Regions from separate parts of the Rhodovulum sp. MB263 genome, predicted to be linked through region 1. Evidence: riboswitches for the same ligand, from Rfam matches in the RefSeq annotation. Region 1 holds a riboswitch; the other holds the start of a gene.

Region 1 (5,755 bases):
CGCCCGGGACCGACGGCCGCATCGCCACCGACTGAGCCTTTTGCCCCCGGACCCGGGCCCGAGACCGGTCCCGGCCGGATCGCGGTCCGGTGGTCGCACCCCAGCCCCGGTTCAGCACCTTTCCGCGCCCCCTCCGGATACCGGCAGAGCACCGGCGGGTACTGGCTGGCTACTGGCCAGTCCCTCTCCGCGCCGGGGGCCTTGCGATCTTCCGGGTTGAACTTGCGCTGCGTGACGGGTTCAACGGGCCGAGCCCGTCCGCCGGAGAGCCGCGATGCCCGATCCCCGTTCCGCCCTGCCCGACCCGGACCCGGCCGCACCTTCCGGGACGACCGGCGTGCTGGTCGCGGGCGCGGGCTTTGCCGGGCTGACAGCGGCCATCGAGGCACGGCTTCGCGGCGCCGAGGTGACGCTGATCGATCCGGCCCCGAGGCCGCTTCTGGGCGGGAATACCCGCCATTCCCGCAATATCCGCCTTGCCCATGACGGCGAGACCCGCTGGCAGCGCGGTAGCTACACCGCCTCCGAATTCGAGGCCGATATCGCGAGGCTCGTGCCTTCCGATACCGGGCTTGCGGGCGTTCTGGCGCGGGGCTCGGCCGAGCTCGGGCCCTGGCTGGCGGCACGCGGCGTCGCCTTCGAGCCCTGGGACGAGGGCAACCTGCCCTTCTCGCGCCGCACCGCCTTCTTTCTGGGCGGCGGTCAGGCGCTGACGAATGCCCTCTGGCGCGCGGCCGAGCGGCTGGGCATCCGCATCCTCGAAGGCCGGATCGAGGCGCTGCCACCCGACTGGGCCGAGGACCGGCCGCTTCGGCTGAGCGTGCAGACAGGCCCCCGTGAGACAGACACCGGGACCTGCCATATCGAGGCCGGGGCTCTGATCCTGGCCACGGGCGGGTATGGCGCCAACCGGGCCGCGCTTGTCCGCCATCTCGGCCCGGGCGCGGCCGCCTTCGCCAATCGCGGCACCCCGTATCAGGAGGGCGCGCCGCTTCTGTGGCTGATGGCCCATGGTGCGGCCACGGTCGGGAAGCCGGGCGACGGCCATCTCGTCGCTGTCGATGCGCGCGCCCCCGGTGAGGATGCAGGCATCGTCAGCCGCGCCGACGGCATGCATCTCGGCCTCGTCGTCGATGCGAGGGGACAGCGGTTCCGCGACGAGGGCTCGGATGTCGGATCGGCCCGCTATTCGGTCTGGGGCCGGGCGCTGGCCGGGCGCGCCGATCCGCGCGCCTGGCTGATCCTCGATGCCGACGGCGCGGCCAGGCTGCCGCCCCTGCCTTACCCGCCGCTCAGCGCCGGAAACCCGGCCGATCTGGCAAGGCTTTGCGGCATCGACCCCACGGGGCTTGCCGCGACGCTGGAGGCGCTCGCCGCGCATCTCGACCGCGGCGCCCCGCTCGAACCGCCCCGGAGCCGCCCCGAAGGCCTGCCCTTCCCGGCGCCCCTCCGCCCGCCCCTCGCGGCGATCCCGCTGCTGCCGGGGCTTGCCTTCACCCGCCACGGGGTCGCTGTCGACGGCACCGCCCGGGTGCGGCTCGAGGACGGCGGCAGCGCGCATCGGGTCTTTGCCGCGGGCGCCGCGATGGCGGGCGGGCTGCTGGGCCAGGGCTATCTCTCGGGCAGTGCGCTGGCAATTGGCGGGGTCTTCGGCCGGATCGCCGGGGCGGGCGCGGCCAGCATCGCGGGCCCCGACGCCCGCCAGGCCGGGCCCGGCGCCGTCCCGTCCCTCCCGGCGGCGGACCCCGCCCCCCCCCTCTCACAGCCTGCCTCCGCGGCCTCCGGGCCCTGGCAGGAGGCCGCCCGCGCGCTGAACATCTGCAATAGCTGCGGTTTCTGCACCGGGCTTTGCGCGGTCTTTCCGGCGGCCCAGCTCCGTCCGGCCCTCGCGGCAGGCGATCTGCGCCACCTGGCGCATCTTTGCCATGACTGCCGCTCCTGCCATTACGACTGCCAATATGCCCCGCCCCATGCGCTGGCGGTGAACCTGCCCGCGGCCCTGGCCGAGGCGCGCGCAGCCGATTACGCCGCCGGCCTGCCCGCGCGCCTGCCCGGGGCGATCTTCCTGCTCTGCCTTCTCGGCCTGCCGCTGCTGGCCCTTCTGGCGATCCCGCCCGAGAGGCTCTTTGCCACCGGCACCGCGCCCGGCGCCTTTTACGAGGTGATCCCGCATTGGCTCATGGCCGGAGGCGCGGGGCTGGCTTTCGGCGGCGCGGCGCTGGTGCTGGCGATCCGGCTCGGACGGTTCTGGCATCAGACCAGAGGCCCCGCCGCGCGGCCGGGCATCCGCCCTTTGGCCCGGGGGCTTGGCGCGGCGCTGCGGCTTACCAATCTCGGCGCGGATCGCGGCTGCGACGGGCCGCGGGGCCCGACCGGCCCGGCGCGGCGGATCTTCCATCACCTGCTGGCGGGCGGCTTCGTGCTGACCGGGCTGGCGACGCTGGCCGGGGCCCTGCTTCACGCCCGGGGCGAGATCGCGCCCTATCCGCTGGCCTCGGCCCCGGTCGGGCTGGGCACGCTGGGCGGTCTCGCCATGCTTGCCGGGCTTGCCGGGCTTGCGGGACTGTCGCATCGGCGCATCCGGGCCGACCGCCGCCCTGCCTCGGCCCGGATGGAGACCGCCGACCGCGACCTGAGACGCGCCCTGGGCATTGTCGCGGGCTCGGGCCTCGCGCTGCTGGCCCTGCGCGACGGGCCGGCGATGGGGCTGATGCTGGCGCTCCATCTCGGGTCGGTCCTGGGGCTCGCGCTGGCGCTGCCCTTCGGCAAGCTCTCGCACGGGGCCTATCGCGGCCTCGCCCTGATCCGCCATGACGCCGAACGCGCGGCCCGGCCAAGGCCCCGTCGCTGAGACCCGTTACCGAACCCTGCCCCCCAGGCATCGTCCCCAAGCATCGCGCTTGACAAGCGCGCTCCCGGAAGGGCATGAACCGCCGCGCTGGTGCCCGTCATCGGACGGGTGAAAAGGGAATGCGCCAGAGGCCGGGTTCGATGCATCGGGCCTTCAAGCGCAGCCGCCCCCGCGACCGTGACCGGAGAGGCCGCCCGCATGCCACTGACCCGAACGGGCCGGGAAGGCAGGGCCGCCGCCGAAGGCCCCTGCCTTCGAGATCCGCAAGCCGGGAGACCTGCCAGCGCAGACGACGTGAACCGGACGGGGTGTTCCGGTGTCGGGTCCGGCTTCGGCTCTGCCCGCTCCCGCCCTTGTCCTCCGACCCGTGGGGCCCGACGATGAGTGTTTCCGTTTCCTTCCGCCGCTCCTTCCGCGACCGGAGCCGCCCGGCATGAGCGCGCCCGAGGCCCCTGCGGTCGAGCTTCTGGTCTGCACCACCTGCAAGCGCCGCCAGCCCGCCGATCCCGATGCCCCCCGCCCGGGCAGCCTGCTTCACGAGGCCGTCCGGGCTCATGGCCTGCCCGAAGGCGTGCGCCTTGTGCCCGTCGAATGCCTCTCGGCCTGTGCCTCGGGTTGCACCGTCGCGCTGCGGGGACCGGGCCGCTGGACATATGTCTATGGCAATTTCGACGAGACGACCGGCGCGCCCATCATCGCCGAGGGCGCCCGCGCCTATCGCGACGCCGCCGACGGGCTCGTGCCCTGGCGCGAGCGCCCCGAGCATTTCCGCAAGAACTGCATTGCCCGTATCCCGCCCATGGAGGCCCTGAAATGACCGATCTCGCCAAACTTCCCGTCACCGTCGTCACCGGCTTTCTCGGCTCGGGCAAGACCACGCTGATCCGCCACCTGATGCAGAATGCGGGCGGCCGCCGCCTGGCCGTCCTGGTCAATGAATTCGGCGATGTCGGCGTCGATGGCGAGATCCTGAAGGGCTGCGCCCTGCCCGACTGCCCGGCCGAGAACGTGGTCGAGCTTGCCAATGGCTGCATCTGCTGCACCGTCGCCGACGAGTTCATCCCGACGATGGAGGCGCTTTTGCAGCTCGAGCCGCGCCCCGACCATATCCTGATCGAGACCTCGGGGCTGGCCCTGCCGAAACCTCTGCTGAAGGCGTTCGACTGGCCCGCGATCCGCTCGCGCATCACCGTCGACGGGGTGATCGCGGTGGCCGATGCCGAGGCCGTGGCCGCGGGCCGCTTCGCGCCGAATGTCGCCGCCGTCGATGCCCAGCGCGCCGCCGATGACAGCCTCGATCACGAGACGCCGCTGTCCGAGGTCTTCGAGGACCAGATCGCCTGCGCCGATATCGTGCTGCTGACCAAGCCCGATCTCGCCGGCCCCGAGGGGCTGGCCGCCGCCCGCGCCGTGATCGAGGCCGAGGCGCCGCGCAAGCTGCCCGTGGTCGAGGTGACCGAGGGCGCGGTCGATCCGCGCGTGATCCTGGGACTTGGCGCGGCCGCCGAGGACGATCTCGACGCCCGGCCCAGCCATCATGACAGCGGCGCCGAGCATGACCATGACGAATTCGAAAGCGTGGTGATCGATCTGCCCGAACAGGACGACCCCGAGGCGCTCTCGGCCCGGATCGAGGCGCTGGCGCGCACGCAGAACATCCTGCGGGTCAAGGGCCATGTCGCGGTCGCGGGCAAGCCGATGCGGCTTCTGGTGCAGGCGGTGGGCGCGCGGGTGCGCCATCAGTTCGACCGGCCCTGGGGGCCGGACGAGACCCGCGCCACCCGGCTTGTCGTGATCGCCGAGCATGACGATATCGACGAAGGCGCGATCCGCGCGGCTCTGAGCGCCTGAGGCCGCCCCCATGCATGTCGTTTTCCGCGAAAGCCACGGGCTCGAGGAAACCGCCGTTCCGACGGATCTGGGTCAGGACCCGGCCGATCTGGCGGTGCTGTCCTTTTCCGACAGCGATCTCGGGGCCTTCGCGGCGGGCTGGCATCGCGGCGGCGGCCCCGAAGGCCGGATGCCCACCCTCAGGCTGGCCAATCTCGCGGCCCTGATCCATCCGCTCTCGGTCGATACCTATGCCGAGCGCACGCTTTCGGGGGCGAAGGGCATCCTGATCCGGCTGATCGGCGGGCGCGCCTATTGGGAGTACGGGCTGACCCAGATCGGCGCGCTGGCCCGCGCGCATGGCATCGCGCTGGCCGTGCTGCCCGCCGACGGGCGCCCCGATCCGCGGCTCGACGCGGCCTCGACCCTGCCGGTCTCGACACTCAGGCGCCTGTCCGAGCTCTGCGACGAGGGCGGTGCGGTCGCGGCGCAGGCGGCGCTGGCGCAACTGGCTCTGGCCGCGGGGCTTTACGCCGCGCCCGTGATCGGCACCAAGACCGTGCCCGAAATGGGCGCCTGGAGCCCCGAGGGCGGCGCCGTGCCCGCGCCCGACCTGTCGCCGGTGGATGCCCCCCGGATCGTCCTGACCTTCTACCGCGCCTATGTCACCGCCGCCGATCTCGGTCCCGTCGAGGCGCTTTTCGATGCGTTCCGGGCGCGCGGCTGCGCCGTCACCGGCCTCTTCGTGCCGTCCCTGAAGGCGCCCGAGGCGGCGCGCTGGCTGGCGGACCATCTGCGCGCGCTGAACCCCGCCGCCATCGTCAATGCCACCGCCTTTTCCGGCAAGGGCGAGGACGGGACCTCGCCGCTCGATGCCCCGGGCGTGCCGGTCTTTCAGGTGGCGCTGTCTTCCGCCCCCGAAACCGCCTGGGCCGAGGCCGAGCGCGGGCTGTCTCCGGCCGATCTTGCCATGCATGTGGTCCTGCCCGAGGTCGATGGCCGGATTTTCGCGGGCGTTGCGTCCTTCAAGGAGGCGGGCACGCGCGACCCCGGCCTGCAGTTCGCCCGCATCGC
Region 2 (5,755 bases), 380 kb from region 1:
CAGAACCGGTTCGCAGAGATCGTAAAGCCGGTGCGAATAGGTGATCATGTAGGTCGAGGCCGCGATGGTCACGAGCCCGACCATGGTGACAAGCCCCAGCGCGTCGGGCGCGACATGGCCGAGCGAGACCCCCATGGCGACGAAGATCAGGGAGAACTCGCTGATCTGGGCCACGGTCAGCCCGGCCAGGAAGCCGGTGCGCTTGCGATAGCCCATCGCCCCCATGATCGCGAGCACGATCAGCGGGTTGCCGATCAGCACGAACAGCGAGAACAGGATCGCCCCGGGCACATGCGCCCCCAGCAGCGACAGATCGAGCGCGGCCCCCAGCGCGATGAAGAAGAACAGCAGCAGGAAGTCGCGCAGCGGCGCCAGCCGGGCGGCGATGGTCTCGCGATAGGGGGTCGAGGCCAGCGACACCCCCGCCAGCAGCCCGCCGACCTCCTTGCCGAGCCCGACGAAATCGGCGACCGCGGCGAAGATCGCGGCCAGGGCGATGGCAAAGATCACCAGCAGCTCGGGCGCGCGGGCCAGCCGCTCGGAGAGCGGATCGGCGACATAGCGCACGAAGAGAACCACGGCGCCCACCATCGCCAGACCGAAGCCCAGAACCGACAGCACGTTGCCGCCGCCATGCCCGCCGCCCTCGGCCGACCCGATCCCGATGGCCGACAGCACGATCATCGCCAGCACCACCACCAGATCCTGCACGATCAGGAAGCCAAGCGCGATCTGGCCATGCAGCGCGTCGATCTCGCGCTTGTCCGAGAGCAGCTTGACGATGATGATGGTCGAGGAGAAGGTCAGCGCCACGGCGACGTAAAGGCTGGTGACATGGCCAAGCCCCAGCCCCAGCCCGATCAGGTAGCCGAAGACCGAGGTGAAGGCCACCTGCCCCAGCCCGGTCAGAAGCGACACCGCCCCGAGCGAGCGGATCAGCTTGACGTCAAGCTTGATGCCCACGAGGAACAGCAGCACCGCGATCCCGAGCTGCGACAGAAGGTCGATCTGGTCCGACGAACGCACGATGTCGAGCGCCGAGGGCCCCGCGACCAGCCCGACGGCGATGAAGCTCACGATCAGCGGCTGGCGCAGCAGCAGCCCCGCGAACCCGATGGCCGCCGCCAGCACCAGAAGCGTCGCGATCTCGCCGAACTGCGAATGCAGCAACGTCTCCATCACGATACCCTCCGTTCCGGAAGGGCCCGATCCGGGCCCGTGGCGATGAAGGCGACAGGAATGGTCGTGTCGGGATGCGGGGTCCGGTGCGGCAAGAGGGTCATCGTCGGGGGCACGCCTTTCAAAATGATCTGGGCTCACATAAGTACTTCTGCGGAAAGATGAACGCCCCCGATCAGATTTGACGCAGCGCCATCGGCAGCAGGCGGCGGGGGGCTGCCCGAAGGGAGGGAGGCAGGCATGAAAACCATACTGGTGGGCACCGATTTCTCGGAACGGTCCGATCGCGCGCTGCGCCGCGCCACGCTGCTGGCCCGCCAGACCGGCGCCGCGCTGCGGCTGGTGCATGTGGTCGATGACGATCAGCCTGTCAGGATCGTCGAGGCCGAGCGCGAGGCCGCGGCCGGGCTTCTGCAACAGCAGGCGGCGACGCTGCGCGAGCATGACGGGCTCGACTGCGCGGCGCATGTGGTGCTGGCCGATCCCTTTGCCGGGCTGATCGAGGCCGTGCGCCAGCTTGGGGCCGACCTGCTGGTGATCGGGCCGCACCGGCGCCAGATCCTGCGCGATGTCTTCGTCGGCACCACGGCCGAGCGCACGATCCGCGCCGCCGCCTGCCCGGTGCTGATGGCCAATGCGCCGCCGGTCGGCCCCTATCGCCATGCGCTGCTGGCGACCGACCTGTCGGAAGGCTCGCAGGGCGCGTTCCGGCGCCTGGACGGGCTGGGCTTCGGCCATCGGCTGCGCAGTTCGGTGCTGCATGTCTTCGACGCGACCGAAGCGGCGATGATGCGGATCCACGCCACCCGCGAGGACGACCGGGAGGCGCATCTGCGCGAGGCCGGGGCCGAGGCGGCCCGCGCCCTGACCGAGTTCCTGCGCGAGCTGCCGCAGGGTCCGATGATCGAACTGGTGCGCCACCGGAGCGGCAGCGCGGCCTCCGAGATCCTCGCCGCCGCGACCGAGGCCGAGGCCGATCTGATCGTTGTCGGCACCCAGAGCCGCGGCGCGTTCGAAACCATGGTTCTGGGCAGCGTCGCCCGTCAGGTGCTGCGCAGCGCCACGGCCGACGTGCTGGCGGTCCCGCCCGCCCCGGCCTGACGCGCCCCACCTTCGGTGTCGCAGCCTGCGGTCGGCGCCTTCAGTCGCCGCCGTCTTTTACCCCGTCGTCTTTTGCCAGATCGTCCTTTGCCGCGCCATCCTCGCGGCGAAGCCGGTGGATCTCGTCCGCGCCGGTCGGCTGCGGCGGGCGCGGGCGCCGGACCGGCGGGTCGGTCTGCGGCCGGCCCGACCAGGGCTGCGGATATTCCAGCCAGCGCTGGATGAAGTTCCAGGATTGCAGATAGCCGTCATGCGGCAGCGTGCAGGCCGAGCAGTCCTTCCGGGTCAGCCCGTTGGCATCGGTATAGGTCTGATAGGGTCCGGGGCATTCATAGGCGATCAGCGGACAGTAGCAGAACAGGCAGTTGAACTCGCGTGCCACGCCCTTGTGGCAGGGCAGGAACGGACAGGCGCTGTTGGTGAAGCCCTTGAAGGCCTCGTTATCGGTCAGGTCCTTGGGTTGCATGGCGCAACTCCTTCCGGTCGGCGGCCGCGGACGGACCCGCCCCGGGCCGGTCAGCGGCGGGATGAAGGCCGCACCCGCCCGCGAAGCGAAGGCAGATCGCGGCCGCTTGCCCCGGCAATGGCGCCCGGCCCGGACGACCGGACACGCCACCCGTGGGGCGGTTCGGCGCGCTGGCAGGTCTCCTGGCTGGCGGGTCTCGGCCGGTCCGCCCGCCTTCCCGGCCCGGGCGATGCCGGTTCCGGTGGCGGTTCGGGGCGGTGGCTCGCCGCTGACAGTTGCGGGGGCAGCGCCGGATTTGCACCGGCTTCCCTTTTCACTCCCTCGCGGGAGCACCAGAACGCCCCCCATCAATGGGGTCCCGGCCGGCCGCTGTCAATCCGCGGGGCTCTTGCGAGCGGCCCCGGCAAGGCGCTACCTTGCGCCCATGACCTTCTTTCCGACAGAAACCAGATGACGGCGCGGGCGGGCTTCACGCTCGGCTCGGAAACCGTTCCGCCCGGCAGCCGCCGCACCGTGGATCTGCCGGTCTCGGTGCTGTCCGACCACACCCCGGTCACGCTCTCGGCACATGTCGTTCATGGCCGCCGCCCGGGCCCCGCGATGTTCGTGACCGCAGGCGTGCATGGCGACGAGGTGATCGGGGTCGAGATCGTGCGCCGGCTTCTGAGCCTGCCCGCGCTCGGCGCGCTGCGCGGCACGCTGATCGCGATCCCAATCGTCAACGCCTTCGGCTTTCTCAACCTGTCGCGCTACCTGCCCGACCGGCGCGACCTGAACCGCTGCTTTCCCGGCTCGTCGGGCGGCTCGATGGCCGCGCGGCTGGCGCATCTTCTGGTCGAGGAGGTGGTCGGGCGCTGCCAGATCGGCATCGACCTGCATTCAGCGGCAGTGCATCGCACCAACCTGCCCCAGATCCGCGTGGTTCCGGACGCGCCCGAGCTGGCCCGGCTGGCCCGGGTCTTCGCGGCCCCGGTGGTGCTGAGCTCCGGGGCACGGCCGGGCTCGCTGCGCGAGACCGCAGCGCGGATGGGGGTCCAGATGCTGCTATACGAGGGCGGCGAGGGACTGCGCTTCGACGAGGTCGCGGTCCGGGCCGGGCTTTCGGGCGTGCTGCGGGTGATGTTCGACCGCGGCATGATCCCCGCCAAGGGTGTGCCGAAGGCGCGGCGCGCGCCGCTCGACTGCCGGGTGTCGCACTGGCTGCGCGCGCCACAGGGCGGGCTTTTGCGTACCTACCGCTCGGAAGGCGACGTGGTCGCGGCGGGCGATCTGCTGGCGGTGGTCTCGGACCCGTTCGGCGAGATCGAGGCCGAGATCCGCGCCACCGAGCCGGGCATCATCGTCGGCCGCGCCATCCTGCCGGTGGTGAACGAGGGCAATGCGGTCTTTCATCTGGCCGCGATCGCCCCCGCCGACCGCGCCGAGGACCGGATCGACGCCTGGGCCAGCGAGGTCGCGGCCGGGCAGCTTTTCGACGAGGACGAGATCCTCTAGGTGTTTGATCCCACGGTTTGATGGTGTGATCCTTTCTCAAGCTTGGAAGGAAGCCGTATGGGACAAGTTCGTCATGGCAGCGCCACGACCACGCACGCCGTCAGAGTCACCCCGGAGCAGGCCGAGCTCTGTTCCAGAACCGAGACCGAAGACGATCCCGGGCAGACGCGCCTTGGCGGAGGTGCAATGGGCGCAGATCCAGGGCCAGCTTCCGGCGCGGGAAGGCCTTCCCGGCCACCCCGCATCGACAACCGGTCGTTCGAGGATGCCGTATCGTGGCTGGCGCGCAGAGCAGCTCTCTGACGGGGTCGTCCGGCGGAGTTCGGCAAGGGAAGAGCGGACCAGGCACGGTTCCGAAGACAGGCGATCTCCGGGGTCAGCGACGGTCTTTTCAGCCGTTTATCCGAGGATCCCAACGCCGGACATGATCTGATCGACAGCACGATCTGCAAGGTCTAGGGCGATGGACCCGGCCAGAAGGGCAGCTCAGCCTCTAGGCATCGGTCGCCCGCGCGGCGGTCGACGACGAAAATTCAGGCCAATGCCGATGCCGTCGCAAGGCCGGGGCGCCTTGCTTCAGCGACCGGAGACTACGTGGGATCATCCGCAGACTGCGGCGCTGATCATGGGCTTGCAAGGGGCAGCCACGCGATCGCGGGTGCCGCCCATGACACCGGACATCTGCGCAAGCTGATCGCGCGCGATCCCGGCACCAAGGCCCGGAGACCGGCCAATCCCCCACGCGCAGCCACGCCAAGGTGCGATCCCCGCCTTCATGCAAAGCGGCACGGGCTCGGGAATTTCTTCCAGAGGGCCGCACAGGTCCGGCAGGAAATATGCGCTGCGAGAAAGCCCGCGCAGGGGGCATGGGCTGCCTTCATCCCGTCTCCGCCCTAGACGGGCTCAGGTGACTGCAGGCAGGACCTCCCCCGCCAAGACTGCCGGACATGGCTAGGGGGAGGCCGCCCCCTAGCCGACCTGCCCGCCTCGCGCCGCCGCCTCGAGCGCGGGATAGCGCAGCCCGAGCGTCACGCCGCGCGCCACGAAGGCCACCAAAAGCGCAAGCCAGAGCCCGTGATTGCCGAAGACCGGCACCAGGAGCGCCACGGCGAGGGCGTAGATCGCGGCCGAGAGGGCCATCATGTTGCGCATGTCGGCCGTGCGGGTGGCGCCGATGAAGATACCGTCGAGCATCCAGGCCGCAATCCCCGCGACCGGGGCGGCCACCATATAGGGCAGGAACACCCGCGCCTCGGCCCGCACCTCGGGCGCGGTCGTCATCCGGTCGACGATGGCCCCGCCACCAAGGGCAAAGGCCCCAGCCAGCCCGATGACGGCCAGAAGCCCCCAGCCGCTGGTCAGCAGCGCCCCGCGCCGGAGCGCCGCGACCGAGCGCGCGCCCATCGCCTGACCGACCAGCGCCTCGGCGGCAAAGGCGAAGCCGTCAAGCGCATAGGCGGTGATCTCGAGGAATTGCAGCAGCACCTGATTGGCCGCCAGCGGCACGTCGCCGAA

The links. Region 1 has a riboswitch for cobalamin ahead of B5V46_RS10735 (DUF1636 domain-containing protein). Riboswitches for the same ligand answer to the same signal wherever they lie in the genome.
Region 2: linked by a shared signal. The riboswitch ahead of B5V46_RS12500 (cysteine-rich small domain-containing protein) and the one ahead of B5V46_RS10735 (DUF1636 domain-containing protein) in region 1 are both predicted to bind cobalamin.

Annotation. Positions count from the first base shown of each region.
Region 1 is NZ_CP020384.1:2,299,225-2,304,979, forward strand. It holds gene B5V46_RS10725 (bifunctional UDP-sugar hydrolase/5'-nucleotidase) at 1-35, shown strand, start outside; gene tcuA (FAD-dependent tricarballylate dehydrogenase TcuA) at 275-2,851, shown strand; cobalamin riboswitch at 2,923-3,151, shown strand; gene B5V46_RS10735 (DUF1636 domain-containing protein) at 3,285-3,668, shown strand; gene cobW (cobalamin biosynthesis protein CobW) at 3,665-4,702, shown strand; gene cobN (cobaltochelatase subunit CobN) at 4,713-5,755, shown strand, end outside.
Region 2 is NZ_CP020384.1:2,678,721-2,684,475, forward strand. It holds gene B5V46_RS12490 (cation:proton antiporter) at 1-1,179, opposite strand, end outside; gene B5V46_RS12495 (universal stress protein) at 1,420-2,280, shown strand; gene B5V46_RS12500 (cysteine-rich small domain-containing protein) at 2,321-2,746, opposite strand; cobalamin riboswitch at 2,901-3,098, opposite strand; gene B5V46_RS12505 (succinylglutamate desuccinylase/aspartoacylase family protein) at 3,197-4,240, shown strand; gene B5V46_RS12510 (MATE family efflux transporter) at 5,210-5,755, opposite strand, start outside.